Regions from separate parts of the Pseudomonas gorinensis genome, predicted to be linked through region 2. Evidence: riboswitches for the same ligand, from Rfam matches in the RefSeq annotation. Region 2 holds a riboswitch; each other region holds the start of a gene.

Region 1 (10,239 bases), 2.0 Mb from region 2:
TTTTACCGGCATCCTGCTGGCGTTGCCGGTGGCGGCGGTGATCATGGTCCTGGTGCGCCATCTGCATGATCTGTACAAGGATTCGGATGTGTATACGGGTGTCGAAGACCCCGAGTTGTAATTGCAGTGTCACAAACCCGGTCGATGGCCGGGTTTGTTGTTTCTGGCGCCTGCGTGTCAAATATTCCGCTTGAATCCAGCAAGTTAACGCAAACCTTTGATTTTGCTTGTGGTCTGTTGCATTGTGCGCCCGGCGTCACGGGTATAAACTTTGCAAACTTTACACAGAGGCCACTAACGGTTCGATTGGAGCCGTTCAGTCAGCATGAAACCGATTCAGCTGCCCCTAGGTGTGCGTCTGCGTGATGACGCCACCTTTATCAATTACTACCCAGGCGCCAATGCCGCTGCACTCGGCTATGTCGAGCGGCTCTGCGAAGCCGACGCCGGGTGGACTGAAAGCCTGATCTATCTGTGGGGCAAGCATGGCGTGGGGCGGACCCACCTGTTGCAAGCCGCATGCCTGCGCTTCGAGCAAATGGGCGAGCCGGCGGTTTACCTGCCCTTGGCCGAGTTGATGGACCGCGGTATCACGATATTCGACAACCTTGAGCAGTATGAGCTGGTGTGCCTGGATGACCTGCAGGCGGTTGCCGGCAAAGCTGATTGGGAAGAGGCGCTGTTTCATCTGTTCAACCGCCTGCGCGACAGCGGCCGCCGCCTGCTGATTGCCGCGTCCACCTCGCCCCGTGAGCTACCGGTCAAGCTGGCCGACCTGAAATCGCGCCTGACCCTGGCACTGATCTTCCAGATGCGCCCCCTGTCCGACGAAGACAAGTTGCGAGCCCTGCAATTGCGCGCGTCCCGTCGCGGCCTGCACCTGACCGATGAGGTGGGGCACTTTATCCTCACCCGTGGCACGCGCAGCATGAGCGCATTGTTCGATCTGCTCGAACAGCTCGACCAGGCCTCTTTGCAGGCCCAGCGCAAGCTGACCATTCCCTTCCTGAAAGAAACCCTCGGCTGGTAGTCAGCCCTTGTTTTTTCGGGGCTTTCGGCAAATTCCAGGCGCCAGAAAACCTGCGTTTTGGCCGGTTTGGCCACGCAAAAGGCACGTATAGGGTATTAAGGGCTTAGATGTCATGGCGCAAACAGTAAGTCACATAGAGCGCGATTGAATTTGCAAATCGATGTGATAGAGGGCATAGTCTCGACTTCTTTACACATCAGCCACGGTCGTGCCCATGCTAAATCGCTTCGCACCCCTCGTGCCTCTCGCACTCGTTACCCTGTTGTTTGGTTGCGCCTCCCACCCTCAACAAGTGGCTGAGCAGCACAAAACCCAACAGCAATCCCAGGCAAAATTTGTTGCTGCACAGTCTTCTACCGTTTACGAAGAAGAAGTGGCAACCGAGAAGGAATTGGCCGACTTTGCCGGCAACAAGCCTTATCAGCTGCCCGTGCTGGCCGACAGCATCCTCGAACGCGGCATGTCCCTGATCGGTACCCGTTACCGTTTCGGCGGTACCTCTGAAGCCGGTTTCGACTGCAGCGGTTTCATCGGCTACCTGTTTCGTGAAGAAGCTGGCATGAACCTGCCACGCTCCACTCGCGAAATGATCAACGTGAAAGCACCGTTGGTCGCGCGCAACAACCTCAAGCCCGGTGATCTGCTTTTCTTCAGTACGGCAGGTCGTGGTCGTGTCAGTCACGCCGGTATCTACCTGGGCGATAACCAGTTTATCCACTCCAGCAGCCGTCGCAGTGGCGGTGTTCGAGTCGACAACCTGGGTGACAGCTACTGGAGCAAAACCTTTATCGAAGCCAAGCGCGCACTCGCCATGGCCCCGACAACGGTTACCGCTAGCAAGTAAAGTTAAAGTGATACTTGAAGTTTGACGTGTAAGCGCTAGAATCCCTGGATATTGTTGTAATCCGTTCGCGCAAGCTTTGCTTGCGCGTTCTGGTTTTCAGCGTTCGGCAGCGAAAGCCGCATCCAGACCAGGATTGTTCTGCACATGTCGACCTCGGCCCGCCTGATTCTTATTGTTTGCGCCGCGCTCCTCAGCGCCTGCGCAAGCCGCACACCGCCACCCGCTCACGTAGCGGCCAAGCCTAAGCCGGTGTTCAACTATTCCAGCCAAAGTTTCTCGCCTGCTGCTGAAGATGTGCTCTTCCGCGCGCTGGGCCTGGTCGGCACGCCTTACCGATGGGGCGGCAATACGCCGGATTCGGGTTTTGATTGCAGTGGCTTGATCGGCTTCGTCTACCGCGATGCCGCTGGCATCTCCCTGCCGCGCACCACTCGCGAATTGATCGTGATGCGCGCCCAGGATGTCAGCGAAGAAAACCTGCAGACCGGTGACTTGCTGTTCTTCGCCACCGGTGGTGGATCACAGGTCAGTCATGCCGGGATCTATGTAGGCGAAGGGCGCTTTGTGCATGCGCCACAAACGGGCGGTACGGTGAAGCTGGACACCTTGTCCAAAGCCTATTGGCAGAACGCCTACCTGAGTGCCAAGCGCGTGTTGCCGGCTGAGCACTTGGCCCGCAATCCCTAAGCCAGAAACCGAACCCAATGTGGGAGGCAGCAAGCTCCCTCCCATATTTTTTGTGGTGGTCTTGAGAAAAGTTACTTAACTGCAGACACCCGCCACACCTTATTCCCCACATCATCCGCCACCAGCAGGTCCCCCTGCTGATCGATCACCACACCCACCGGCCGGCCCATAGCGTTCTCATCCTTGTCGAGGAACCCGGTCAGCACGTCCACTGGCTGCCCCTTGGGTTTGCCACCTTCGAACGGCACAAAGATCACCTTGTAGCCACTGTGCGGCTTGCGGTTCCATGACCCGTGCTGGCCGATAAAGGCGCCGTTGACGAACGGTGCAGGTAATTTGCTGCCTTCGGCGAAGGTCAGCCCCAGCGAAGCGGTATGCGGGCCGACGGCGTAGTCTGGCGCGACCGCCTTGGCGACCAGGGCCGGGTCCTGTGGTGTGACACGCACATCCACATGTTGCCCGTAGTAGCTGAATGGCCAGCCATAAAACGCGCCATCCTTGACCGAGGTGATGTAGTCCGGCACCAGGTCGCTGCCGATCTCATCGCGCTCGTTGACCGCGGTCCACAGCTTGCCGCTCTGCGGTTCCCAGGCCATGCCGTTGGGGTTGCGCAGGCCCGAAGTGAAAATCCGGTGCTGGCCACTGGCGCGATCGACTTCCCAGATCGCCGCCCGACCTTGTTCCGCTTCCAGGCCGTTCTCGCCGACGTTGCTGTTGGAACCGACGCTCACATACAACTTGCTGCCGTCCTTGCTGGCCACCACGTTTTTCGTCCAGTGGTGGTTGATGCTGCCGCCCGGCAGGTCGACCACCGTGGTGCCGGCCTGCGTGATTGCGGTTTCGCCCGGTTGATAGGGAAAGCGCAGCAGCTTGTCTGAGTCGGCCACGTAGAGGTCGTTGCCCACCAGGGTCATGCCGAACGGCGAGTTGAGATTCTCCAGGAAGACCGTGCGGGTCTCGGCGACGCCATCGTGATCGGCATCGCGCAGCAAGGTGATGCGGTTCGGGCTGGGCACACCGGCACCGGCGCGGCCCATGACCTTTTCCATTACCCAGCCGCGAATACCCTTGGCGTCGTCCGGCTTGGGCGGCGCATTGGTTTCGGCCACCAACACATCGCCATTGGGTAGCACATACAGCCAGCGAGGGTGATCCAGGCCTTCGGCGAACGCTGTCACCTGGGTGCCCGCGGCGGCGGTTGGCTTCATGCCAGCAGGCCAGCCAATGGCTGGGGCGATATTCACGGTGGGGATCAGGGTCTTGTTGGGCTCTGGCAGTTGGGGCGAAGGGCCGGTGCCATCCGATACCTTCAAGGTCGAGCTTTCTCCGCAGGCAGCGAGGGTGCCTGCGACCATGATCAGTAGGGTGAGTCTTGTTTTATGCATGGTTTTCTCCTGAATGCCTGTAAGGGTAGAGGAGTGCTGCGGCACGATGGTTCAAGTGCAAGGCCAGCTTTAATTGACGCTCCCCCCCCAACCCACTAACCTTCGCGACTTGTTTCAGGTGCTCTGTGACCCAAGGGTCGACTGAGTGAAACAGGGAAGCCGGTGAGTGAGCGCACTTGTACACAGTGTTGCCGCAATTCCGGCGCTGCCCCCGCAACGGTAAATGAGTCAAGACGGTGCTATTGGCCACTGTATCGCGCTGCGATATGGGAAGGCGCAGCGTCGGCCTGCTTTCTATAAAGCGAGCCACTCATGAGTCCGGAGACCGGCCTGGATCATCCAACAGCATCACGGTGGGCGATGCTTGGCTGTCTGTTTTTGTTTTTTCCTGCCCGCCGTTTTTGTCCAGCCCCAACGGAGAGCTGCCATGACCGATTCCCCCGACCGCGACGAACGCCACCTGGCGCGCATGCTGCGCAAAAAAGCCGTGATTGACGAGCGCATTGCCAATTCCCCGAACGAATGCGGTTTGCTGCTGGTGCTGACCGGCAACGGCAAAGGCAAAAGCAGCTCTGCGTTCGGCATGCTCGCGCGCGCCATGGGCCACGGCATGCAGTGCGGCGTGGTGCAGTTCATCAAAGGCCGTAACAGCACCGGCGAAGAATTGTTCTTCCGGCGCTTCCCCGAACAAGTGCGCTTTCACGTCATGGGCGAAGGCTTCACCTGGGAAACCCAGGACCGCCAGCGCGACATCGCCGCCGCCGAGGCCGCCTGGGCCGTGTCTCGCGAACTGCTGCAAGACCCGAGCATCGGCCTAGTGGTGCTGGATGAGCTGAACATCGCCCTCAAGCATGGCTACCTCGACCTGGACCAGGTATTGAGCGACCTGCAAGCCCGTCCGCCGATGCAGCACGTGGTGGTTACCGGCCGTGGCGCCAAGCCGGAGTTGATCGAGATGGGTGACACCGTCACCGAAATGGGCATGCTCAAGCACGCGTTCCAGGCCGGTATCAAGGCACAGAAGGGCGTCGAACTTTGAATCAGCCCCGTCATTGTCCGGCCGTACTGATCGCCGCACCGGCGTCCGGCCAGGGCAAAACCACGGTCACCGCTGCGCTGGCCCGTTTGCACCGCAACCTGGGGCGCAAAGTACGCGTGTTCAAATGCGGCCCGGACTTCCTCGACCCGATGATCCACGAACGCGCCAGCGGTGCGCCGGTGTATCAGTTGGATATGTGGATGGTTGGCGAGCAGGAAAGTCGTCGCTTGCTGTGGGAAGCGGCAGGGGAGGCCGACCTGATCCTGATCGAAGGCGTCATGGGCCTGTTTGACGGTACGCCGTCCAGCGCCGACCTGGCGCGGCACTTCGGTGTGCCGGTGCTGGCGGTGATCGACGGCACCGCCATGGCCCAGACCTTCGGTGCCCTGGCCCTGGGCCTGGCGCGTTATCAGCCGGACTTGCCGTTTGCCGGTGTGTTGGCCAACCGTGTCGGCACCTTGCGCCATGCGCAACTGCTCGAAGGGAGCCTCACCGAAGGCCTGCGCTGGTACGGCGCGTTGTCCCGTGAAACCGGGATTGAGTTGCCCAGCCGCCATCTTGGCCTGGTGCAAGCCAGCGAACTGAATGACCTCGACGTACGCCTGGACGCCGCTGCCCAGGCCCTGGGCAACAGTTGTGAAGTTGCCTTGCCGCCGCCGGTGACCTTCGCCGCGCCTGAAGTGATCGAAGCCGAACCGCTGCTCGCCGGTGTGCGCATCGCCGTGGCCCGTGACGAAGCCTTTGCCTTCACCTATGGCGCCAGCCTGGATCTATTGCGGGCGATGGGGGCCGAGTTGCGCTTTTTCTCACCGATTCATGATCGCCAAGTGCCCGAGGCCGACAGCCTCTATCTGCCAGGCGGGTACCCGGAGCTGCATCACCAGGCGCTGGCGGAAAACACCTCGATGCTCGATGCCATCCGTGCCCATCATGCTGCCGGTAAACCCTTGCTTGCCGAGTGTGGCGGCATGCTCTACCTGCTGGACTCGCTCACCGATGTCGACGGCACCCGTGCCGAGCTGGTCGGCCTGTTGCAGGGGGATGCGGTGATGCAGAAGAAACTGGCGGCCCTTGCCCTGCAAAGCGTCGAGTTGCCGGAAGGCGTATTGCGCGGGCACACCTACCACCATTCCCTGACCAGCACCGACTGGCAACCGATCGCCCGTGGCTTGAGCCCCAACGGCGGGCGGGGTGCCGAGGCGGTGTATCGGCAAGGGCGGATGACCGCTTCCTACGTGCACTTCTACTTCCCCTCCAATCCCCGTGCGGTTGCTGCGCTGTTTGCGCCCGACCTTGAGTCAGCCCAGTCCCATGAGTGACAACGCTTTCCCCCCGGCCGAGCGCGACGCCGTTTACCGCGCCATCGCCGAACGCCGCGACATGCGCCATTTCACCGGCGGCACGGTGGCCCCGCACTTGCTGCATCGCCTGCTCCAGGCCGCGCACCAGGCGCCCAGCGTCGGCCTGATGCAGCCCTGGCGCTTTATCCGCATCAGCGACCGCCAGTTACGAGGGCAGATCCAGCAACTGGTGGAGGAAGAACGTATACGCACCGCCGAAGCCTTGGGCGAGCGCTCCGATGAATTCATGAAGCTCAAGGTCGAAGGCATCCATGACTGCGCCGAAGTGCTGGTGGCGGCGCTGATGGACGATCGCGAGCGGCATATCTTCGGGCGACGTACCTTGCCGGAAATGGACATGGCCTCCCTGGCCTGCGCGATTCAGAATCTGTGGCTGGCCGCGCGCGTCGAGGGCTTGGGCATGGGCTGGGTCTCGCTGTTCGAACCCCGGGCCCTGGCCGACCTGCTGGGTTTGCCGCCTGGCGCGAAACCCCTGGCGGTGCTGTGCCTGGGGCCGGTCGACGCCTTCTACCCGGCCCCGATGCTGCAGCTCGAAGGCTGGACCGAACCGCGTCCGCTGAGTGACATGTTGTATGAGAATGTGTGGGGAGCAAGTCAATGAGTGTGGCCTTGCTGTGTGTCGCCGCGGTGGCGCTGGATGCGCTGCTGGGTGAACCCAGGCGCTGGCATCCGCTGGTGGCGTTTGGCAATTTCGCCGGACGCATCGAGCAACGTTTCAATAGCGGTGGCCGTGGCTGGCGCAGCCACGGCGTGACCGCGTGGGTGATTGCGGTGGTGCCGTTGACGCTGTTGGCCACCGCGTTGTCGTGGGCACCCTATATCGGTTGGGTGTTGGAGGTGCTCGCACTGTACTGCGCCCTCGGCATGCGCAGCCTTGGCGAGCATGTGATTCCGGTGGCCCAGGCCCTGCGCAGCGATGACCTGGATGAGGCCCGCAAGCGCGTGAGCTACCTGGTCAGCCGCCAGACCAGCGAACTGGACCGTACTGAAGTCGCCCGTGCCGCCACCGAGTCGGTGCTGGAGAATGGCAGCGACGCAGTATTTGCTGCGCTGTTCTGGTTCGTGGTGGCCGGCGTGCCGGGTGTGGTGCTCTACCGCCTGAGCAACACCCTCGACGCGATGTGGGGCTATCGCAACGAACGCTTCGAACGCTTCGGCTGGGCCGCGGCGAAGATCGACGATGTACTCAACTATGTGCCTGCGCGCCTGGTGGCCTTGACCTACGCGTTGCTGGGCAAGACTCGACTGGCGCTCAAATGCTGGCGCACCCAGGGGCCGACCTGGGACAGCCCGAATGCCGGGCCGGTGATGGCCGCTGGCGCAGGCGCCTTGGGCGTCGAGTTGGGCGGTGCGGCGATTTATCATGGTGAGGTGCACCAGCGCCCTCAGTTGGGAGAAGGTCCACCGGCCGATGCCGACGCCATCGACCGTGGCTGGCAACTGGTGCAACGCGGCGTATGGTTGTGGTTGCTGATCCTATGTGCAGGGGCGCAATTCTATGCTTGAACACGGCGGCCGCCTGCGCAAGGCGGCGATTCAATACGGCATTGCCGAAGCCGATTGGCTCGACCTGTCCAGTGGCCTGGCGCCATGGCCGTGGCCGATCCCCGAGATCCCACAGCGGGCCTGGGCACGCTTGCCGGAAACCGACGACGGTCTGGAGCAGGCCGCGAGCGAATATTACGGGGTGGCGCACGTATTGCCGGTGGCGGGTTCCCAGGCGGCAATCCAGCTGCTGCCGCGCCTGCGGCGTGCCGGCAAGGTCGGCGTGCTGTCGCCGTGTTATGCCGAGCACGCCGAGGCCTGGCGCCGCGCGGGTTACGTGGTGCGCGAAGTGCAGGAACAAGAGGTCGATTTCTTTCTCGACAGCCTTGATGTGCTGGTGGTGGTCAACCCTAACAACCCCACGGGCCTGAGCCTGGCGCCGCAACGCCTGCTCGACTGGCATACACGGCTGGCCCAGCGTGGCGGTTGGCTGGTGGTGGACGAAGCCTTTATGGACGTGACCCCGCAGTTGAGCCTGGCGGGCCAGGCCCATCAGGTCGGCCTGATCGTGCTGCGCTCGTTCGGTAAATTCTTCGGCCTGGCCGGCGTTCGACTGGGTTTTGTGCTGGCCGAACGCAAGTTGCTCAAGCTATTGGCCGAACAGGTCGGACCTTGGGCCGTCAGCGGTCCGACGCGAGCACTGGGCCAGGCCTGCCTGCGCGACACCGCCGGGCAGGTTCAACAGCGCGCGCGTTGCATTGAAGCCGGCCAGCGCTTGTTCGCATTGTTGGAGCGGCATGGTTTTCAGCCCCAGGGCGGTTGCGCCCTGTTCCAGTGGTTGATCACCCCGCACGCCGAACGGCTGCACGAATTCATGGCCCAGCGCGGCATCCTGCTGCGTCTGTTCGTACACGACAGCAGCCTGCGCTTCGGCCTGCCAGACACGGAAGCAGATTGGCTGCGCCTGGATGAAGCGCTGACCGCCTATAAGGACGTTGCATGAGTACGCTGATGGTGCAGGGCACCACCTCCGATGCCGGCAAAAGTACCTTGGTGACCGCGCTATGCCGCTGGCTGGTGCGCCAGGGCGTGGCGGTCGTGCCGTTCAAGCCGCAGAACATGGCCCTCAACAGTGCCGTGACGGCCGAAGGCGGCGAGATCGGTCGCGCCCAGGCGGTGCAGGCCCAGGCGGCGAACCTGGCGCCCCACACCGACATGAACCCGGTGCTGCTCAAGCCCAACAGCGACACCGGCTCCCAGGTCATCATCCATGGGCGCGCGGTGACCAGCATGAACGCGGTGGCCTATCACGACTACAAAGCCATCGCGATGCAGGCAGTATTGGCCTCCCATGCGCGGTTGAGCGCAGCCTACCCGGTGGTGATGGTGGAAGGCGCGGGCTCCCCGGCAGAGATCAACCTGCGCGCCAATGACATCGCCAACATGGGCTTTGCCGAGGCGGTGGATTGCCCGGTGCTGCTGATCGCCGACATTAATCGGGGTGGAGTGTTCGCCCACCTGGTCGGCACCCTCGAATTGCTGTCGCCCAGCGAACAGGCCAGGGTCCAGGGTTTTATCATCAACCGTTTTCGCGGCGATATCGCGTTGCTGCAACCAGGGCTGGACTGGCTGGAAGCACGCACCGGCAAACCGGTCGTGGGCGTCTTGCCCTATGTGATGGACCTGCACCTGGAGGCCGAGGACGGCATCGACCAGCGCCAGATCGACAAGGCGGCGCAGGTGCTCAGGGTGGTGGTGCCGGTGCTGCCGCGCATCAGCAACCACACCGATTTCGATCCGTTGCGCCTGCATCCCCAGGTGGATTTGCAGTTTGTCCGCCCGGGCCAGGCGATTCCGCCGGCCGACCTGATCATCCTGCCGGGCTCGAAAAGCGTTCGCAGCGACTTGGCCTACCTGCGCGCCAACGGCTGGGACGCCGCCGTGACACGGCACTTGCGCTATGGCGGGAAGGTGCTGGGGATATGCGGCGGTTTGCAAATGCTCGGCGAGCAGGTCCACGACCCACTGGGCCTGGAAGGGCTTCCCGGTTCCAGTGACGGTCTGGGGTTGCTGGCGTTCAGTACGACCCTGGAAGCAGAGAAACAACTGCGCAATGTGCGCGGGCGCCTGCTGCTGGAGGATGCCGAAGTCAGTGGCTATGAGATCCACGCAGGCGTGACGTCGGGCAGTGCGCTGGAGCGCGCCGCGGTACGCCTGGAGGATGGCCGCTGCGACGGTGCCCAGAGCGCGGACGGACAAATCCTCGGCACCTATCTGCATGGCGTGTTCGAGACGCCCGCCGCCTGCAGTGCCTTGTTGCGTTGGGCCGGTTTGCAGGCGGTACAGGCCGTGGATTACCACGCGTTGCGCGAGCGCGATATCGAGCGATTGGCGGACTTGGTGGAGCA
Region 2 (10,239 bases):
ATCTTCTCCAGGTGGTTGACCCCCAGGTGGATCGCCATGGTGGTGCCGTGGCGGGCCAGGCTGTCGAAGTCCTCGCCGGCCGGCATGCGGGTTTTATCGGCGTAACGGGTCAGGATTACGCTCTGGGCGATGTCCGGCAAGGTCAGTTCGGCCTCCAGCAGCGCGGCACAGGCGGCGACTGCGGTCACGCCCGGAATGATCTGGAACGGGATGCCCAGCTCGCGCAGATGACGAATCTGCTCGCCGATCGCCCCATACAGGCTCGGATCGCCGGAATGCACCCGCGCCACATCCTGGCCGTTGGCGTGGGCGGTCTTGATCAGCTCGATGATCTGCTCCAGGTGCAGTTCGGCGCTGTTGACCACCAGTTGCGCTTGATGCCCCTCCAGCACGGCCGCCGGTACCAGCGAACCGGCATAGATGATCACCGGGCAACTGCGGATCAGCCGTTGGCCTTTGACAGTGATCAATTCCGGGTCGCCGGGGCCGGCACCGATGAAGTAGACGGTCATGGAGGATTCCTGTCGAAAAACGGGCGAGCATGAAGATTGCTCATGATCGGAAGACGCAATTATCGATTTTTCAGCCGGCGCAGGCCAATGCAAAGGTGGCCTGGGCGGTTTTCTTGCGGGTGATCAGCAAGCGGGCAGGGCCTGGGGAGAGCTGTTCGGCCAGGGCCAGGGCGGCGCTTTCGGCGATGCCGTAACAGCCGGTGTGGGCAAAGGCGACCGCTGATTTATGGCTCAGACGGCCTTCATACGCGGCCAACTGTTCGGCGCTGAAGCACTGCAATGGCAGGTTCAACCTATGCGCCAGGGCCAGTAACCCCGGCTCGTCCTGTTTGCGGTCGAGACTCGCCAGTGCGGTGATGTGCTGGCGCTCGATACCCGCTTCGGCGAGGGCCGTGTCAAACAGCGCCAGCAGGGCGTGCAATTCGCAGCCCCGCTGGCAACCGAGGCCGACCGCTAGTTTCATGCCGAGTATTGATCGTCGCGGTTGCGGCGAAACAACCAGGCGCTGATCAGGCCCAGGGCCAGCCAGAAGGCGACGTTGGTCAACTGCGAGGCGATCTTGAATTGTGCTTCCAGTGCCTCTGGCGCCAGCATCGAATGCACTTGCGGCTGCGGGGCGCCGATTACGTGAGGCACCACGAGGATCGCCACGCCCAGCCCTTTAAGCAGCCAGTTGCCACCGAACACCAACAGCGCAATACCGGCCGCAGTGGAGGCGGCCGTGCCGATCCACCAGATCTGGCGTTGCGCCAGGTCGGCGGCGGCCGTGCCCGGCAGCTCGGGCGGCAGGCCCAGGGTCGGCGCCAACACAAAGGTCGCGTAGCCGGCCAGGCCCCACAGCAAGCCTTGGGCCGTGCGGGTCGGTGCGCGCAGGGTATAGAGGCCGGCCAGCATCAGGGCGAAGCCGACGGCGACCACCAGGTTGCCGCCGGTGGTCGACAGCACGCGCTGCCAGCCGTCTTCCGGTTCCCAGGCTTCGGCGTCATGGGTGTGCGCAGCGGCGCCAGCGGCATGCTCGTGCACGACTTCAGTCGCGGCCGGGGCCTTTTCGAAGGTTTCCGCCTGCAGAATCAGCGGAGCGACCCAGAAGCTTTGCAGCAGTGTCAGCAGCAGGGCGGCCAGCAAGCCGGTGAACCCTGCGGTTTGCGCAATACGTTTGATCATGTCGGCAGGTCTCAGTGGCACGGGAACGCGGCGCTGTGGCGGGTATCGTGGGCTGCGTTGTGCACCGCCTCGATATGCGAGAACCCGGCGAAATACACCAGGCACGCGCCCAGGATCGAGGCGCCGATGGCGGCGGTCAGGCGTTGGCTGAGGGTGGCGGTACTGCTGGCGGTGTGCGAAGTGCTGCTGATGATCGACATGGCGCGTCCCTATCGTGTTCAGGGTGAAACGAGCGCATGCAAACCCCGCGAGCCGGGCACGCAGGGTTTTAACAGCGCCCGCCCACCGCGGGTTTGTTATCTGATGTTATTCGGGCCGGTCTCCGGGCTTGCGAGGGACACTGGGTCTATAAAGCGTCGCCTTCCCATGCCGTACAGGCACAGTGGATCTGACGCTTCACTCGCTTACCGTTGCGGGGGCAGCACCGGACTGGTCATAAGGCTATGACTCACCGGTTTCCCGTTTCACCCTGTGAAGGGCACCCGAAACAAGGCGTGTAGGAAAGCATGCAGAGCGACGGTAGTCAAATTGACCGAGCCCCTGTAGCCTTGCACCTTCGAGGTTCTTCGGCCCAGGCCGAAGCTAAGAAGGGAACGCGGTTCAAGCCGCGGCTGCCCCCGCAACTGTGAAGGGTTTATCTGACTGCCACGCCACTGCCATTGCGGCGGGAAGGCGCAGCCAGCGCCGGTCGCAAGACCCGCAAGCCCCAAGCCAGGAGACCTGCCTCGCAACCGATTTTCCAATTCAACCGGGCGGGGTGATCCGGTGACGAAATCTGCTGCTGCGCGCCACGCAGGGCCTATCGTCCCGTATGCCCGCCCCCAAGGGCATCCGATGAAAACACTGGCCAAACTTCCCGTCACTATCGTTACCGGCTTTCTCGGCTCGGGCAAAACCACCTTGCTGCGCCACATGCTCGACAACGCCCAGGGCCGTCGCATTGCGGTGATCGTCAACGAATTCGGCGAGTTGGGCATTGACGGTGAGATCCTCAAGCAATGCTCGATCGGTTGCACCGAGGAAGAAGCCAACGGCCGCGTGTATGAACTGGCGAACGGCTGCCTGTGCTGCACCGTGCAGGAAGAGTTCTTTCCGGTGATGCGCGAACTGGTGGCCCGTCGCGGCGACCTCGACCATATCCTCATCGAAACCTCTGGCCTGGCCTTGCCCAAGCCCCTGGTGCAAGCCTTCCAATGGCCGGAAATCCGCAGCGCCTGCACCGTCGACGCGGTGATCACCGTGGTCGACAGCCCGGCGGTGGCCGCCGGCACCTTCGCCGCCTTCCCGGACCAGGTCGACGCCCAGCGCAAGCTTGATCCGAACCTGGACCACGAATCGCCGTTGCATGAACTGTTCGCCGACCAGTTGGCCAGCGCCGACCTGGTGATCCTCAACAAGTGCGACATGATCAGCCCCGAGGACCTGGCCCGCGTGCGCCTGGAAGTCGCCGAAGAGCTGCCACCCGCGGTGAAGATCGTCGAAGCCAGCAGCGGTCGCCTGCCCCTGGACGTGCTGATCGGCCTGGGCGCTGGCTCCGAAGAGCATATCGACGGCCGCCACAGCCATCACGATCATCACCATGACGGTGAAGACGACCACGATCACGACGCGTTCGACTCCATCTCCATCGACCTGCCCCAGGCCGATGAGGCACTGTTGCTCGACGCGCTGACCCAGTTGGTGGTGCAGCACGGCATCCTGCGTGTCAAAGGCTTCGCGGCGATTCCGAACAAGCCGATGCGCCTGCTGATCCAGGGCGTGGGCACGCGTTTCGACAAGCACTTCGACCGCGCCTGGGGGGCCGACGAGGCGCGCATCACGCGCCTGGTGCTGATCGGCCAGGCGCTGGACGCGGCGGGCCTCGAAGCGCAATTGCGCGCAGCGCTCAACGTTTAACCCATGCACCTGCTCAGGACTCAACCCGGCGGCTTCGTCGCGGACGACAATATCGCCGACCTGGGGCAAACCCCCGCCGAGCTGGTGATTCTGTGCAGCGGCGATTCCAGCCTGGCGCTGCTGGCCGAAGCCGCCCAGCAGTTGCCCGAGGACTACCCGAGCCTGCGCCTGGCCAACCCCATGCAGGTGCAGAACCACGCCTCGGTCGATCTGTATGTCGATGAAGTGCTGCGCCATGCCAAGGTCATCCTGATTTCGCTGCATGGTGGCATCGGGTATTGGCGCTACGGTATCGAGCGCCTGGTGGCACTGGCCGAGCGCGGCGTCACGTTGATCCTGGTGCCCGGTGATGATCGCCCGGACCCGGAACTCAGTGGCCTCAGCACCGTGGCCGCTGAGGCACGCGACCGCTTGTGGCAGTACCTGCGCCAGGGTGGCCTGGGCAATGCCCTGGATTTTTATCGCTGCCTGGCCAGCGCTTATCTGCAGCGTGACTACGCCTGGGCCGAGCCACACACTCTGCCGCGTACTGCGATTTATCACCCGCATCAAGCCAATGCCCGCCTCAATGATTGGCAAATGGAGTGGCACCCGGAGTTTCCGGTGGCGGCGGTGCTGTTCTATCGCTCTCATTTGCAGGCGGCCAATACCGGCTTTATCGATGTGTTCTGCCAGCGTTTGCAGGCAGCGGGCCTTAACCCGTTGCCGGTGGCGGTGGCCAGTTTGAAAGAGCCCGGCTGCCTGGCGGTGGTCGAGGATTGGCTGGATGAAGTCAATGCGGCGGTGATTCTGAACACCACCGGCTTTGCCCAATCCAGCCCCGAAGCCCCCCATCTACGCCCGTTTCGCCGCAATATCCCGGTGATCCAGGCGATCTGCGCCCAGGACAACCAGCCCGGCTGGCAAGCCAGCGAACAGGGCCTCGGCCCGCGCGACCTGGCGATGCACATTGCCTTGCCGGAGCTGGACGGGCGGATTATCAGCCGGCCGATCAGCTTCAAAGACCTGGCCTGGCGCAGTGAGCGCAGCCAGTCGGACGTGGTGTGCTACCGCGCCGCGCCGGAACGTATGGACTTTGTTGCCGAACTGGCGCGACGCTGGGTCGAACTGGCGCGGGTGCCGAATGGGGATAAGCGTATCGCGCTGATCCTGGCCAACTACCCGACCCGTGATGGCCGCATCGGCAACGGCGTGGGCCTGGATACCCCGGCCGCCGCGCTGAATATCCTGCGCGCCCTGCACAGCGAAGGTTACCCGGTGCCGGAGACGCTTCCCGACAGCGGCACGGCGCTGATCCATGAACTGCTCGGCGGTGTCACCAACGACCTGGACAGCCTCGACCTGCGCCCCTGCCACCAAAGCCTGGGGCTGGACGACTACGCGGTGATGTTCAGCCGCTTGCCCGAGGCCAACCGCCAAGCGGTACTGGCGCGCTGGGGCTCGCCCGACAACGACCCGATGTGTCGCGACGGCCGCCTGATGATTGCCGGCCTGCGCCTGGGCCAGACGTTCGTCGGTATCCAGCCCGCACGCGGCTACCAGGTGGACGCCAGCGCGGTGTATCACGACCCGGACCTGGTACCGCCGCATGCTTACCTGGCGTTTTACTTCTGGTTGCGCCACACCTACGGCGCCCACGGCGTGATCCATGTCGGCAAGCACGGCAACCTGGAATGGCTGCCGGGCAAGGGCGTGGGGCTGTCGGAAAACTGCTGGCCCGACGCGTTGCTGGGCCCGCTGCCGAATATCTACCCGTTTATCGTCAACGACCCGGGCGAGGGCGCCCAAGCCAAGCGCCGCACCCAGGCAGTGATCATCGATCACCTGATGCCGCCGCTGACCCGTGCCGAAACCTATGGGCCGTTGCGCGACCTGGAGCTGTTGGCCGACGAATACTACGAGGCGCAATTGCTCGACCCGCGCCGCGCCCGTGAGCTGCAAAAAGACATCCTCAAACTGGTGCGCGAAACCCGCATCGACCAGGAACTGGAACTGGACAGCGACGCCGACGCGGCGATCTGGTTGCCGCGCCTGGATACCTACCTGTGTGACTTGAAGGAATCGCAGATACGCGATGGTCTGCATGTGTTTGGCGAGTCGCCCGCAGGCCGCTTGCGTATCGATACCTTATTGGCGTTGCTGCGCATCCCGCGTGGCGACGGGCGTGGCCCGCAATCGAGTTTGCTGCGCGTATTGGCCAAGGCGTTCGAGCTGGGTTTCGATCCGCTGGACTGCGCCTTGGCCGAGCCGTGGACCGGTCGCCGGCCCCAGGTCCTGCAAACGATCGATCCACAGTCATGGCGTACCGCCGGCGACACCCGCGAGCGCCTGGAGCGCTACGCAGCGCGCTTGATCGAGCAGGCGCTGGAAGGCCCGCTCGAACAGTTGGAAGAACCGGGTTGGGAGGCTGTGAAAGCGGTCATCGAAAGCCTGCGCATCGTCGTGGCGCCGCGCCTGGATGCTTGTGGCCCCGCCGAAATGCGTGGCCTGCTGGATGCCTTGAGTGGTCGCTTTGTGCCCGCCGGGCCCAGTGGCGCGCCGAGCCGGGGGCGCCTGGACGTGCTGCCCACCGGGCGTAACTTTTTTACCGTGGACGTGCGTAACCTGCCGACCACCACAGCCTGGCGCATCGGTTTTCAATCGGCCAACCTGATTCTCGAGCGGCATTTGCAGGACCATGGCGACCACCTGCGCCAGCTTGGCCTGTCGGTGTGGGGCACCGCCACCATGCGTACCGGCGGCGACGATATCGCCCAGGCCATGGCGCTGATGGGCGTGCGCCCGGTGTGGGCCACGGGCAGCCAGCGCGTGGATGATTTTGAAATCCTGCCGATCAGCCTGCTGGATCGCCCGCGCGTCGACGTCACGCTGCGGGTTTCCGGGTTCTTTCGCGATGCCTTCGCTAACCTGATCCGCCTGTTCGACGCAGCGGTGCAGGCGGTGGCGGCGCTGGATGAACCGGACGACATGAACCCGCTGGCGGCCAAGGTGCGCAGCGAGCGTGCGGCGTTGCTTGAGTCGGGCCTGGACGAAGAGGCGGCGGCGAAGCAGGCTGGCTGGCGCATCTTTGGCGCCAAGCCCGGTGCCTATGGCGCGGGCGTGCAGGGTGCGATCGACGGCCGCCTGTGGCAAAGCCGCGAGGACCTGGCCGAGGTCTACCTGAACTGGGGCGGCTATGCCTACGGCGCTGGCGATGAGGGCACCGCCGCCCGCGAGCAGTTCGCCCAGCGCCTGAGCCAGGTGCAGGCGGTGTTGCAGAACCAGGACAACCGCGAGCATGACCTGCTTGATTCAAATGACTACTACCAGTTCCAGGGTGGCATGCTTGCCGCCGTGGAAACCCTGAGTGGCGACAAGGCCGCCAGCTACCATGGCGACCACAGCCAGCCGGATTTGCCCAGGGTGCGTACCTTGAAGGAAGAGCTGAACCGGGTGATCCGTTCCCGCGCTGCCAACCCCAAGTGGATCGAAGGCGTGAAGCGCCATGGCTATAAAGGTGCGTTCGAGATGGCGGCGACCGTGGACAACCTGTTTGCCTTCGACGCCACCACCGCGTTGATCGACGATCACCAATACGCCTTGCTCGCCGACGCCTACCTGCTCGACCCCGATACCCGGGCGTTTGTGCAGCAGCACAACCCGGATGCCCTGCGCGACATGACCGAGCGCATGCTCGAAGCCCAGCAGCGGGGCATGTGGCAGGCGCCGGGGGCGTACCGTGAAGCCCTGGAAAACCTGTTGCTGGATATAGAAGAAGACAGTTAGAACACGAGATGCCCTTGCTGTGGCAAGCCAGGCTGTTGTGGCAATCGGGCTTACTGTGGCGAGCGGGCCTGTTGTGGCGAGCGGGCTTGCCCCGCGTTGGGGCGCGAAGCGGCCCTGACAGGTTCGCCGCGCCCTGCCAGGGATAACGCCGTGTTATTTAGATGGGGGCGGCTTTGCCGGCCCAACGCGGGGCAAGCCCGCTCGCCACAAGATGCCTGCACAGCAGAATTAATAGAGAGCCCGGATGACTGATATTCCCCATTTTCCGCTGTCCGCCGTGGTCGGCGCCGAAAACCTGAAACTGGCGCTGTGCCTGACCGCCATCGACCCCAGGATCGGCGGCGTGCTGATCGAAGGCCCGCGTGGCATGGCCAAGTCCACCCTGGCCCGTGGCCTGGCAGACCTGTTGGCCAGCGGTCAGTTTGTCACCTTGCCCCTGGGCGCCACCGAGGAACGGCTGGTGGGCACCCTGGACCTGGACGCCGCACTGGGCGAAGGTCGCGCGCAGTTTTCCCCTGGCGTGCTGGCCAAGGCCGATGGCGGTGTGCTGTATGTCGATGAAGTCAACTTGTTGGCTGATCATCTGGTCGACCTGCTGCTGGATGTGGCGGCCAGCGGCACCAACCTGATCGAACGCGATGGTATTTCCCACCGGCATTCGGCGCGCTTTGTACTGATCGGCACCATGAACCCGGAGGAGGGCGAGCTGCGTCCGCAGTTGCTCGACCGCTTCGGTTTCAACGTGGCGTTGAGCGGGCACACCTTGCCGGCCGAGCGCGGGCAGATCATCCGCCGTCGCCTGGATTTCGACAGCGACCCCGCTGCGTTCTGCGCACAGTGGGCTGAACCGCAGGCAGCCTTGCGCGAGCGTTGCACCCAGGCGCGGGCGCGGCTCGACAGTATCCCACTGGATGACCCGGCGTTGGCGCAGATTACCGAGCGCTGTTTTGCCGCAGGGGTCGATGGCCTGCGCGCCGACCTGGTGTGGCTGCGTGGCGCACGGGCCCATGCGGCGTGGCGTGGGGCCTCCGCCATCGCCGAGGAAGATATCGACGCCGTGGCCGAATTTGCCTTGCGCCATCGTCGCCAGGGGCCATCCGCACCGGCCAGCCCACCCCATGAAGGTCCGTCAGCAAGCCACACGGACACCGCACCCGGCCAAGGTCAATGGGGCGACATGCCTGCACCGGCCCTGCCCACAGGCGCTCGCCGAGAAGTACCCACCTGGCCAAAAAAGCCCTAGGCATCCGCCCTCGACCTGGCACGGAGGCGGATGCGCGACCCAAGGCGGGGCGACTGGAGAAAGGCCGGCACGGCAAGGCGCGCGCCGCCAGGCAGGGCACGATCAACTGGCCGGGCACCTTGCTCGGTGGTCGGCCGCAGTGCCGTGACGACCTGCTGTTTCACCTGCGCAGCCGTTCGGCCCATGAGTTGTGGCTGGTGATCGTCGATGCATCGGCCTCCACTCGGCGGCACCGCGCGTTGACCGATGCCAAGGGCGTGCTGGCGCAACTGTTTGATGACGCTTATCGACAGCGCGCACGCATGGCATTGCTGACGGCCAGCGGGCAGTCGCCCAAATGGCAGGTGCAGGGGCTCAAGGCGGCGAAAAGCCTGGCAGGCTGGTTGGAGCAATTGGGGGCAGGCGGGGGGACGCCGTTGCTGGCGGCGTTGACCGAGGCCAGGCATTGGCTGATGGCGCGGCGCAAGCGTTATCCGGCTGAGCAGCAGCGCGTGCTGGTGATCACGGATGGGCGACTCAAGGACATTGCTGGGTTGCCGTTATTGGCGTGTGCGGGGTTGCTGGTGGATATCGAGCGCGGGCCGATCAGGTTGGGGCGCGCCCAGGAGTTGGCGGTGGGGTTGCAGTTGGAGTATCGGCATATCGATAGGTTGTAGTGCCTGGGTCGCCGCTATCGGGGGCAAGCCCCCTCCCACATTTGACCGAGTACAGGCATTTGGAATGCGGTCAGTGTGGGAGGGGGCTTGCCCCCGATGAGGCTCTCACAGACACCCCCCAATCTATCCGCCAGCCCCCGGCACATTCGGCCAAAGATCCGCCACCAGAAACAAGCGCTCGGCTTCCTCCCAATCCTCTCCGCTCTGCACCAGCCGTACCAGCAACTGCGCCGGTGCCATCGGGTTGAGGTCCGTCAGCCATCCCTGCATCTGTTCCTCGCTCCATACCTCACTTCCAGGGTAATGCGCCGGCGCCAGCCACGCGTGCCGGGGCAGGGGTTGCCAGCGGCCGGGTGGGCGGGTGCTGACAAAGTCGCGCCAATCGCGCTGGTGCAGCCAACGCCCACGCAGATGCTGGGGGTGGGCGCCGCGGGGCGGTTCGGCCTGGCCCGGCCAGGGATACAGCAGGTAGCCGCCGAGCCATAAATGCGCATCGAACTGCTGGATATCCAACGCCGACAACGCTTGGCGACTTTCCGGCCGTGCCGAGATCGGCAATTGATGCTGGGCCAGGTGCGCCAGCTTGCGGTCCAGCCGATCATGACAGCCTGGGCCCAACCATTGCGCGGTGTCCAGGCCATCGCCGTCCTGCGGGCCGAGGTAGAGCTTGATCGCCAGTTCCAAGTGGTGCACGCCTTCGCGGTCGCGCAGCAGCATGTCCAGTTCGCCCAGGGTATGCCCGGCGCGGCGGATCGGCAGGTTGGCGGCGAGCAGTTCCACGCCCGGCGCATGCTGCACGGCGAACTGCCACAGACGCTCGTAGTACAAGCCCAGGCGCCGGGTGCGTGACAGGTTCAACCAATGCTGCAAGGCGCTGCTGTCTTGGTCCAATTGCCGCAGCCACTGTTCGAGGCGGTCGGGCGCCTGCACCCAGTCACTGCCCGCCAGCGGATGGCGTTGCGGCCAAGGCGTTTGCGCGAGCATCGGCGGGGCGAGCATCACC
Region 3 (10,239 bases), 1.7 Mb from region 2:
CACGGGCGCGGCCACTCACGAAGAGCTCAACCGTGCCGGCGGCAAGGCGGAAGGTTTTGTGCTGGGTCTGGAGTCCACCAAAGCCATCAAAAGCCAAATCGCCGAGTCGTTGTACGTGGCTTATGATGACGCGGCGAGTCATCGGTTGGGCGAGTTGAAGGGCTAGGGATTCACTCGGCAGGGCGATGCGCGTGGGCTGCGAGCCTCACACCGTAAGACTCAATAACCATCCCGCCGCGCCGCTTCCTACCACCACCAGCCACGGTGGCAGCTTCCACACCATCAACGCCACCACGCCAATCAGCGCCAGGCCGAAGTCCTGGGCGGTAAAGATCGCGCTGGTCCACACCGGCTGATACAACGCCGCCAGCAACAGGCCGACCACCGCGGCGTTCACGCCTGCCAGCGCGGCCTGGGTGCGAGGGCTGCGGCGCAGGCTTTCCCAGAAGGGCAGTGCGCCCATCACCAGCAAAAACGACGGTGCGAAGATCGCCAGCAGGCAGAGCAGGCCGCCGAGCCAGCCGGTCGGGGCTTGGGTCATGGAGGCCCCGAGGAAAGCCGCGAAGGTGAACAAAGGGCCGGGCATGGCTTGGGCGGCACCGTAGCCGGCCAGGAACACGTCGTTGCTGACCCAGCCGGTGGGCACGACTTCGGCTTGCAGCAGGGGCAGCACCACGTGGCCGCCGCCAAATACCAGCGCGCCGGTGCGGTAGAAGGCGTCGGTTAACGCCAGGCCTGGGTTGGGGAGCCAGTGGGCCAGGATCGGCAGACCGGCCAGCACCAGCACAAACAGCGATAACCACATTGCCCCTGCACGACGGCTGATGGTCACGGGCAACGCATCGTGCGCGGCGGGCGGTGTGGGCTTGAACAGCAGCAGGCCAGCCACCGCCGCTGCGCTGATCACCCCGACCTGGCCCCACGCAGAGCTTTGCAGCAGGGCCACGCAGGCGGCGAGCAGCATCAGGGTGATGCGCGGTGCGTCGGTACACAGGTTGCGCGCCATGCCCCATACGGCTTGGGCGACCACCGCGACAGCCACCACCTTGAGGCCGTGCAGCGCGCCGGGCGGGATGGCCGTGCTGTGCTGGGCAATGCCCAGGGCAAACAGGATCAGCACGACGGCGGACGGCAGCGTAAACCCCAGCCACGCCGCCAGCGCTCCGCCGTAGCCGGCCCGCGACAGGCCGAGCGCGATGCCCACCTGGCTGCTGGCCGGGCCGGGCAGGAACTGGCACAGCGCGACCAAATCCCCATAGCTGCGCTCGCTCAGCCAGCCGCGCCGGGTCACGAATTCGTGCCTGAAATAGCCCAGGTGCGCGACGGGACCGCCGAAGGAGGTCAGGCCCAGGCGCAGGAAGATCAGGAACACTCCCCAGATGCGGGTGGGGCGATCAGTGGGGGAGTGGGCCAAGGTGCAGGGTCTCGATAAGGGCAAAATAGGCTAGGGTATCGAGGCACCTTAGCGAATTTTGATGACGCACAGAAGAGGCGCCCGCTCGCGCAAATCGCCACGCCGGATGGAATTTTTGCGCGCGTGCTGGAGCCATTGAAGATGCATGCAGAAAGACTTCCCCGTTGCACGCCACTGAACTCAGCCAAGGACAGACGATGACCTTCTTTATATTCCTCCTGGCTTGCGCCGCTGCCGCCAGCACCGGTGTCATTTTCAAGCCCGGTGCCTGGTACGAATCCCTGGTCAAGCCCGACTTCACCCCGCCCAACTGGCTGTTCCCGGTGGCCTGGAGCATTATCTACCTGCTGTTGGCCTGGGCCGGTTACCGCTTGAGCCTGATCCCCGACAGCCAGCCGGTGCTGGCATTGTGGGCGGCGCAGATTGCGTTGAACACGCTGTGGACACCGGTATTTTTCGGTGCGCATCAGTTGCTCGCCGGTATGCTGATCATCGTGTTGTTGTGGCTCACCGTCGCCGCAATGGTGGTCTTGGCCGTGCGCCTGGACCTGATTACCGGGCTGATCCTGTTCCCGTACCTGGCGTGGCTGTGCGTGGCGGCGGCGTTGAATTTCTCGATTTTGCGCAATAACCGCTGATGGCCCATAAACCCTGGCCCGCCAGTGCGCCTGAACTGGCTCAAATGCGCCGCTTCAACCAAAAGCTCACTTGGCTGCCGCGCTTCAAAATCCGCAATCGCGTGACACCGCGTTTGATTCAGGCGTTGTTGCGGGTCAGTCAAACGTTCAAGCGGGCGCCGCTGGCCGAGACTCAATTCGTGGGTGCAGTCCCCGTGCGTATCTTGCGGCCGAGCGGCAAGCCCAAGGGCGTGGTGCTGGATATCCACGGCGGCGGTTGGGTGATCGGCAATGCGCAGATGGATGATGACCTCAACCTGGGCCTGGTGAACGCGTGCGAGGTGGCGGTGGTGTCGGTGGATTATCGGCTGGCGGTCGATACACCGATAGAAGGGCTGATGGAGGATTGTTTGAGCGCCGCGCGCTGGCTGTTGGGTGACTGCGCCGAATTTGCCGGGTTGCCGGTGATTGTCGTGGGGGAATCGGCCGGTGCGCACTTGGCGGCGGCGACGTTGCTGGCATTGAAGCAGTGGCCGGATTTGCTCCAGCGCGTGAGCGGTGCGGTGTTGTATTACGGCGTCTATGATTTGGCCGGCACTCCCAGCGTACGCGCGGCGGGCCCGCAGACGTTGTTGCTGGATGGGCCTGGCATGGTGGATGCGTTGCGCAGGCTGACCCCAGGGTTGAGCGATGAGCAGCGGCGACAGCCACCGTTGTCGCCGTTGTATGGCGACTTCAGCGGGTTGCCGCCGGCGTTGATGTTTGTGGGGGCATTGGACCCGCTCAAGGATGACACCCTGCTCATTGCTGAGCGCTGGGGGACGGTGGAAGCCCATCTGCTGCCGGAGGCGGCCCATGGGTTTATCCATTTTCCGTTGGCGATCACCGAGAACGTACTGGCCTATAGTCGGGCGTGGGTCGCGCGCCGGATCGCTGTAGCACCGTAAACCTGCCGCGGTTCTTGCCTGATGGGCCCTTGCTTCAAGAGGTACCCATCATGGGCTTTCGTATGACGGGCCTTGCCCCAATGCCAGTCAGTCAAGGAGGAAAACGAAGCGGGCTTGTTGTGGCGAGCGGGCTTGCCCCGCGTTGGGCTGCAAAGCAGCCCCAGTAAGGCCACCGCGTTTATACAGGCCTATTAAATCGTCAGGTTTTGGGGCCGCTTTGCGCCCCAACGCGGGGCAAGCCCGCTCGCCACAACAAGCCCGCTCGCCACAACAAGCCCGCTTTCCACAATTAGCCCGCTCTCCAGAGTTACCGTTTTCCTCCTTGACTGACTGGCATTAGGGCTCGCCCCCGATGACACTGTTGGGCCGCGTTGTTAAATCTCAGTTCGAGCGCAACCGCAGTATCTGCACGCCGTCGAACGGGTCTGTCAGGTAATGCGCCTGCACGCCGAAGGTTTCCTGCAAGCGTTGCGGCGTCAGCACCTCCAGCGGTTTGCCCAGTGCCACCAATCGCCCATGATCCAGCACGGCCAGGCGGTCACAGGTCAGTGCCTGGTTGAGGTCGTGCAGGGCGATCAAGGTGGTGACGGGTAATGCCTGCACGCCTTTCAAGATCGTCAGTTGATGCTGGATGTCCAGGTGATTGGTCGGCTCATCCAGCAACAGGATCTGTGGCCGTTGCGCGAGGGCGCGGGCGATGTGCACGCGTTGGCGCTCACCGCCGGAGAGGCTGCGCCAGGCGCGTTGGCTCAGGTGGGTGGCGTCGACGTCGTGCAGGGCCTGGCGCACGATGCGATCGTCTTCGCTGGACCACGGGCTCAGCGCCGACAACCACGGTGTGCGGCCCAGTGCCACGGCGTCGAATACGCGGATGGCATCGTCGGTGTCGGCCTGTTGTTCCACCACCGCCAGGCGTTGTGCGATGGCGCGGCGGGACAGCGCGCCCAAACGCTCACCACCCAGGTGCACCTCGCCGCTGGCCGGTGCGCGCAAGCCGGCGAGCAGTTTGAGCAGGGTCGATTTGCCGGAGCCGTTCGGCCCGACGATACCCAAGGTTTCCCCCGACTGGACTTGCAGGTGAATATCGCGCAGCAACTGGGCCTCTCGCACCTTGAAGCCCAGGGCCGTGCAGCTCAGCACCGTCATCGCGCATTCCTCCGGCCGATCAGGATCAGCGCAAATACCGGCGCGCCGACGAGTGCGGTGACCACGCCCACCGGAATGACCTGGCCCTTGATCAAGGTGCGTGACAGCACATCGGCTGTAATCAAAAACAATGCGCCTCCCAAGGCGCTGGCCGGCAGCAGGCGTGAGTGCCCGGTACCGAGCAACAGGCGTGCGGCGTGAGGGATGACCAGGCCGACAAAACCAATGGAGCCGACAATCGACACCATCACCGCGGTGACCAACGCCGCGCAGCCCACCAGCACAAATTGCACGCGGCGCACCGGGATGCCGAGGGACGCCGCCGAGTCGCTGCCGAAGGTGAATGCATCCAGTGCGCGGCGGTGCCACAGGCACACCGCCAACCCCGCGACGGCCACCGGTACCGCCAGCCACACCGACGACCAACGCACGCCGCTGAGATTACCCAGCAACCAGAACAGGATGCCGCGCGCCTGTTCGGAGCTGGCGGACTTGGTGATCAGGAACGCGGTCAGCGCGTTGAACAGCTGCGAACCGGCGATGCCTGCCAGGATGATCTGGCCGGTGCCGCTCGACGACCCGCTGGCCCGGGCGAGCAAAATCACCAGCGCAAACGCCGCCATCGCCCCGGCAAAGGCGCCGGCGGACAGCGAGATCAAGCCACCGCCGACCCCCATCAGCACCACCAGCACCGCGCCGGTCGAGGCACCGGCGCTGATGCCAAGCAGGTAGGGATCGGCCAAGGGGTTGCGCAACAACGACTGCAGAATCACCCCGCATGTGGCCAGCCCCGCACCGCAGGCGGCGGCGACCAGCGTGCGAGTGAGGCGATAGTTCCACACCACGCCTTCGTCGATAGGGTCCAGCGCGTAGCCGGCGGCCCACAGTTTATTAGCCAACACCTGGAGCACTACCTGCGGCTCGATGGCGGTTTCGCCGATGGCTACGCCGGCCAGTATGGCGATCAACAGCAGCGCCAGGGCGAGAAGCGTTCTGCTCATTTGGGCAGGTCGTAGCTGTCGATGGCGCTCGCCAGTTGGTCGAGCCCATCGAAAGTACGCACGCTGGCCTGTAGGGCCATGGCGTCGAGGATGATGATGCGGTTGTGTTTCACCGCGTCCATGTTGCGTGTCACCGGGTCGCTGCGCAGGAAGGCCAGTTTCTGTTCGTAGTTGTCGGCCGGGTAGCGGCGGCGGTCCATGCGCGCGATCACCAGGAAGGTGGGGTTGGCTTTGGCGAGGGTTTCCCAGCCGACGGCGGGCCACTCTTCATCGGACTGCACCACGTTGTGCAAGCCGAGGGTTTGCAGCATGAATTCGGGGACACCCTTGTGGCCGGCCACATAGGGATCGCTGGCCATTTCGGCGCTGGAGAACCACACCAGCGCACTGGCCTGCTTGAGGCCCTTGTTGCGGGCGGTGGCGACGGACTTGGCCAGGCGCGCCTTGAGCGCCTCGTTCAGTTGCTGGCCGCGGTCCGGCACGTCGAAAATCTCGGCCAGTTGGCTGATGCTTTTATAAATGGTGTCGATGCGGAACGGCTCCAGGCGTGTGCCGTCGGCGCCCACCAGGTTGTTCTTGCCTTCGCAGTCGGACGGCAGCAGGTAGGTGGGGATCTTCAATTCATGAAACTGCTCGCGGGTGCCGACCACGCCTTGTGGGCCAACCACCCATTCCAACTCGGCGGCCACCAGTTGCGGGCGCTTGGCAATGACCGCTTCGAAGCTTGGCTCATTGTTGGCCAGGCGCTCGATGGTGTCGTTCTGTGCCTTGAACTGCGGCAACACGTTGTTGAACCACAACGCCGTGCCGACCACTGTGTTGCCCACACCCAGGGCGTAGAGCATCTCGGTCGCCGCCTGGCCAATGGTTACGCTGCGGGCGGGCGCTTGCTGAAAGGTCAGAGTGCTGCCGCAGTTCTCCAGCGTCAGCGGGTAGTGGGTGGGCGTCGCCTGGGCCAGGGCACAGAAGCCCAGGCCGGTGAGCAGGGCGGTAACGCGTGGCAGCATGGGGCAATCTCCTGGGAGCCGTACGTGGAACTGGGGAGGTACGGTTCGGAAATACGCCCTCGGACGCTGCGGTGGAGGCAGCCAAGGATGTCCTTCCCGGACACCCCGCCGGTTAGTGGTTTTACTGGGCCGGCAGGTCTCCTGACTGATGCGTCGTCACCCGGCTCCAGCCTTCCCGGAGGGTATCCAGTGGCGTTGAGGAGCAGGCTCGGCATCTACAGTTGCGGGGGCAGTTCCGATTGACGCGGGGGTACCGCGCTTCGGATTCCCTATTAGTCCCGTTTGGGAACCGGCGCGGTATGGTAGTCGATTGGGCTGGGGAGGGGGAACCGAATGGCGGCTTTCTGTAGGCGCGTGCAGGCTCGCGCCCACATAAAGCCGCGGTAGCCGGTCAGAGGCGTATATCTTCAGGGCCGCGGATCAGTGCTTCAATTCGCGTCCCCGTTGCGCGCTCTTCATTGCTGAAACCGTCGTAGTCGGCCAGGTTGGCGAAACGGATGCCGGTCAATTGCTCGATCTGGATCACACTGCGCCGGTAGGTCCGCAGTTGGCCAAATACCAGATCAAGCTGACCGAGTTCACGGCTCTGGTCGATCATGTAGGCGCTGGCAGAGGGCTTGCCGTCGTCGCCGAGGTAGGCCACCACTTTCCAGAATGCCTTGGGGATTTTCACGCCGCGGTAGACACGGTCGTCATCGGCCAACACCGGGCCGGTAAACACCGTGGCCCGGGCCTTCCAGCGTTGTGTGTTGTCGAGAATGTAGTCTTCGAGCTCCAGCCAGGTCTTCTGGTTGAACCCGCTCATCTGCGGCGAGCAATTGGTGAAATGGAACGTATCGAGGTTGGCGGTGTTGGCCTCGTCGCCCCAGTTGGGATCCTGTCGTCGCACCAGGTGGCCGCGATCCAGGCCGTTGTTGGTGTAGAGCTCGTCGCCAATCTGCGCGCTGATGGGCAGGCGGCCGTCGTAGGCCCAGGTGTCGTTGCTGCGAACGATATCCACCGCCTGTCCGCCGTCGATATTCACGCCCACATAGAGCGCCATCCGTCGGGAACGTGACAGGGTCACCGAGAAATGCGTGTAGTCCAGGCGCAGCGGCTGGACGTCAGTTGCCAATGCCTCATCCACCGTGGGCCACGGCACGGCGAAGCCGCTGAGAAAGTCGGGTGCGTAGCCACGCCGGTCCTGCAAATCCTTGGCGGGCGTCACACGGGGCGTCGCCGCCCTGGCTTCCATCAGGCTGGGGGTGGCCGGGATCAACGGGCGTAGATCGACGAGCCGGGGGCGGTGGGTCAGGTCAATTTTGGCTTTGCGTGCTGGCATCGCGAGTTCCTCGCAGTCTTGGGTAAACACGACTGCAACACAGGTTCATGACAATTAGGGCCAGGTGCCCGCAGCAGGGCTATCCTGAACCGGTGACCCGGACGTTCATTACCCGCCAAAAGGAGCCAGCCCATGTGTGTTCGCCACCCGCGCCAGGCGATTTTCTGCCTGATCCCGCCTTACATCCTCGACCAGATCGCGCGTAACGGTAATAAAACGCAACGGGACGTCGCGCTACGTACCCGCGCCAAGGACAGCACGTTCCGCTCGTTGCGCATGGTCGCCGAGCCCGCTCATGGCCCGGCCCGTATGGCCTTGGCCATGGGCGCCGGCAAACGGCGTTCGATCTACGGCGCCGAGGGCACGGATAGCCTGCCAGGCAAGCTGATCCGCGGCGAAGGGCAGCCCGCCAGCGGCGATGCGGCGGTAGACGAAGCTTATGACGGTTTGGGCGCCACGTTCGATTTTTTTGACCAGGTCTTCGACCGCAACTCCATCGACGATGCCGGTATGGCGCTGGACGCGACCGTGCATTTTGGCCAGAACTACAACAATGCGTTCTGGAACTCGACCCAGATGGTGTTTGGTGATGGCGATCAGCAATTATTCAACCGGTTCACGATCGCGCTTGATGTGATTGGCCATGAATTGGCCCACGGCGTGACCGAGGATGAAGCCAAGCTGATGTATTTCAATCAATCCGGCGCCTTGAACGAGTCGTTGTCGGATGTGTTTGGCTCGCTGATCAAACAGTACTCGTTGCAGCAGAAGGCGCAAGATGCCGATTGGTTGATCGGCAAAGGGTTGTTTACCGACAAGATCAAAGGCATTGCGCTGCGCTCGATGAAAGCACCCGGTACTGCCTTTGACGACAAGTTGCTGGGCAAGGACCCACAACCGGGGCATATGGATGATTTCGTACAGACTTACGAGGACAATGGCGGGGTGCATATCAATTCTGGCATTCCCAACCATGCGTTCTATCAGGTGGCCACGAAGCTGGGTGGGTTTGCCTGGGAACGTGCGGGGCGGATCTGGTATGACGCATTGCGCGATGCGCGCTTGCGGCCGAACTCAGGGTTCCTGCGCTTCGCGCGGATTACCTACGATATCGCCGGTCGACTGTATGGCGCGAACAAGGATGAGCAGAAGGCGGTCAAGGAGGGCTGGAAAGCGGTTGGCATTCATGTGTGACAAACCGCCTGTGCGGTGAGGAGCAGCCATGCAAATTTCGATCAAGGAAAACGGCGGGCCGGCGTTTTTTCCGGGGCTGGCCAAACCTCGTACGGTGCAGCTGGACACGCTGCCCGAGCCGGACCAGCAGGAATTGCGGCAACTGATCGAGGCGTCAAACTTCTTTGAGTTGCCGCAAAGCACCGCGCCAGAACCCGGCAACCCAAGCCAGGTGCATTACACGTTGACCGTGACGGAAGGCGAGCGTGAGCACACGGTCTGCGTGCTGGCGCCGGTGAAGTCGCAGGCGCTGGATGGGCTGGTGCAGTGTGTGCGGCGGCATATTCGCTGTTGAGGCAGGCTCAGGGCCTGCCCGAACTTACTTGCGATCCAGCCAAACGGTCTGCGCGTTGCAGAACTCGCGCACGCCAAAGTGCGACAACTCGCGACCGAAGCCGCTCTTCTTCACGCCACCAAACGCCACCCGAGGGTCGGAGACGCTGAAAGCATTCACGAAGATCCCGCCGGTTTCCAGCTGGTTCGCAATGTCGCGGGCCTTGGCTGGATCCCTGGTGAAGATGCTCGCGGTGAGGCCGAACTCGCTGTCATTGGCCAGGGCCACGGCATGGTCGGCGTCGCGGGCGGTGATGATCGAGGCCACGGGACCGAACAGTTCCTCTTTGAACGAGGTCATCTGGTCGGTGACGTCGGCCAGTACGGTCGGCGCGTAGTAGTTGCCGGCGCCGGCTACTTTGTCGCCGCCCAGCAGCAGGGTCGCGCCTTGCGCCAGGGTCGCCTGGACCTGGGCGTGCAGTTCGTCGCGCAGGTCGAAGCGGGCCATGGGGCCGACGTAGGTGGCGGTCGAGGTCGGGTCGCCCATCACCAGGGCACGGCTGGCTTCGACAAACTTGGCGGTGAAGGCTTCCACCACACCCGCTTCGACGATCAGGCGCTTGGCGGCGGCGCAGACTTGGCCGCTGTTCTGGAAGCGGCCGATCACGGCGGCCTGGACGGCGGCATCGAGGTCGGCATCGTTGAGCACGATGAACGGATCGGAACCGCCCAATTCCAGTACGCATTTCTTCAGCGCGGCACCGGCCTGGGAGCCGATGGCCATGCCGGCACGCACGCTGCCGGTGAGGGTAACGGCGGCGATGCGCGGGTCGGCGATGGCTTTTGACACGCCTTCCTGGGTCACATTGAGCACTTCGAACAAGCCTTCGGCGAAGCCGGCTTTGTCGAACGCGGCTTTCATCAGGTAGGCGCTGCCCATGACATTCGGCGCGTGTTTGAGCACGTAGGTGTTGCCGGCGAGCAGCGTCGGCACCGCGCCGCGCAGGACTTGCCACACCGGGAAGTTCCACGGCATCACGGCCAGGATCGGGCCCAGCGGGCGGTATTCGATATGGGCGGTGCCGTTGTCCACCAGGGTCGGTTCCGGGGCGAGCATGGCCGGGCCGTGGGCCGCGTACCACTCGCTGAGCTGGGCGCATTTCTCGATTTCGGCACGGGCCTGGACGATGGGTTTGCCCATTTCCAAGGTGATCATCTGTGCCATCTCTTCGGCTTGATCACGCAGGGCAGCGGCCAGGGCCAGCAACAGGGCCGAGCGC

What was found. A riboswitch is a leader RNA that binds a small molecule or an ion and turns the genes downstream of it on or off. The one in region 2 is predicted to bind cobalamin.
Region 1: linked by a shared signal. The riboswitch ahead of cobO (cob(I)yrinic acid a,c-diamide adenosyltransferase) and the one ahead of AB7933_RS15435 (CbtB domain-containing protein) in region 2 are both predicted to bind cobalamin.
Region 3: linked by a shared signal. The riboswitch ahead of AB7933_RS23150 (ABC transporter substrate-binding protein) and the one ahead of AB7933_RS15435 (CbtB domain-containing protein) in region 2 are both predicted to bind cobalamin.

What each region holds. Positions count from the first base shown of each region.
Region 1 covers NZ_CP167125.1:5,395,919-5,406,157, reverse strand. Annotated here, with positions in the region: gene AB7933_RS24435 (AI-2E family transporter) at 1-121, shown strand, start outside; gene hda (DnaA regulatory inactivator Hda) at 326-1,030, shown strand; gene AB7933_RS24425 (C40 family peptidase) at 1,245-1,874, shown strand; gene AB7933_RS24420 (C40 family peptidase) at 2,019-2,561, shown strand; gene AB7933_RS24415 (PQQ-dependent sugar dehydrogenase) at 2,633-3,946, opposite strand; cobalamin riboswitch at 4,046-4,294, shown strand; gene cobO (cob(I)yrinic acid a,c-diamide adenosyltransferase) at 4,374-4,985, shown strand; gene AB7933_RS24405 (cobyrinate a,c-diamide synthase) at 4,982-6,304, shown strand; gene bluB (5,6-dimethylbenzimidazole synthase) at 6,297-6,947, shown strand; gene cbiB (adenosylcobinamide-phosphate synthase CbiB) at 6,944-7,852, shown strand; gene cobD (threonine-phosphate decarboxylase CobD) at 7,845-8,834, shown strand; gene AB7933_RS24385 (cobyric acid synthase) at 8,831-10,239, shown strand, end outside.
Region 2 covers NZ_CP167125.1:3,375,374-3,385,612, forward strand. Annotated here, with positions in the region: gene cobM (precorrin-4 C(11)-methyltransferase) at 1-512, opposite strand, end outside; gene AB7933_RS15425 (cobalamin biosynthesis protein) at 583-975, opposite strand; gene AB7933_RS15430 (CbtA family protein) at 972-1,676, opposite strand; gene AB7933_RS15435 (CbtB domain-containing protein) at 1,688-1,876, opposite strand; cobalamin riboswitch at 1,973-2,177, opposite strand; cobalamin riboswitch at 2,219-2,418, shown strand; gene cobW (cobalamin biosynthesis protein CobW) at 2,511-3,572, shown strand; gene cobN (cobaltochelatase subunit CobN) at 3,576-7,337, shown strand; gene AB7933_RS15450 (ATP-binding protein) at 7,582-8,580, shown strand; gene AB7933_RS15455 (vWA domain-containing protein) at 8,634-9,236, shown strand; gene AB7933_RS15460 (DUF1853 family protein) at 9,360-10,239, opposite strand, start outside.
Region 3 covers NZ_CP167125.1:5,111,462-5,121,700, reverse strand. Annotated here, with positions in the region: gene AB7933_RS23180 (hypothetical protein) at 1-166, shown strand, start outside; gene chrA (chromate efflux transporter) at 206-1,414, opposite strand; gene tspO (tryptophan-rich sensory protein TspO) at 1,612-2,052, shown strand; gene AB7933_RS23165 (alpha/beta hydrolase fold domain-containing protein) at 2,052-2,978, shown strand; gene AB7933_RS23160 (ABC transporter ATP-binding protein) at 3,360-4,124, opposite strand; gene AB7933_RS23155 (FecCD family ABC transporter permease) at 4,121-5,125, opposite strand; gene AB7933_RS23150 (ABC transporter substrate-binding protein) at 5,122-6,132, opposite strand; cobalamin riboswitch at 6,247-6,441, opposite strand; gene AB7933_RS23145 (DNA/RNA non-specific endonuclease) at 6,524-7,453, opposite strand; gene AB7933_RS23140 (M4 family metallopeptidase) at 7,586-8,647, shown strand; gene AB7933_RS23135 (protealysin inhibitor emfourin) at 8,676-8,981, shown strand; gene AB7933_RS23130 (aldehyde dehydrogenase family protein) at 9,006-10,239, opposite strand, start outside.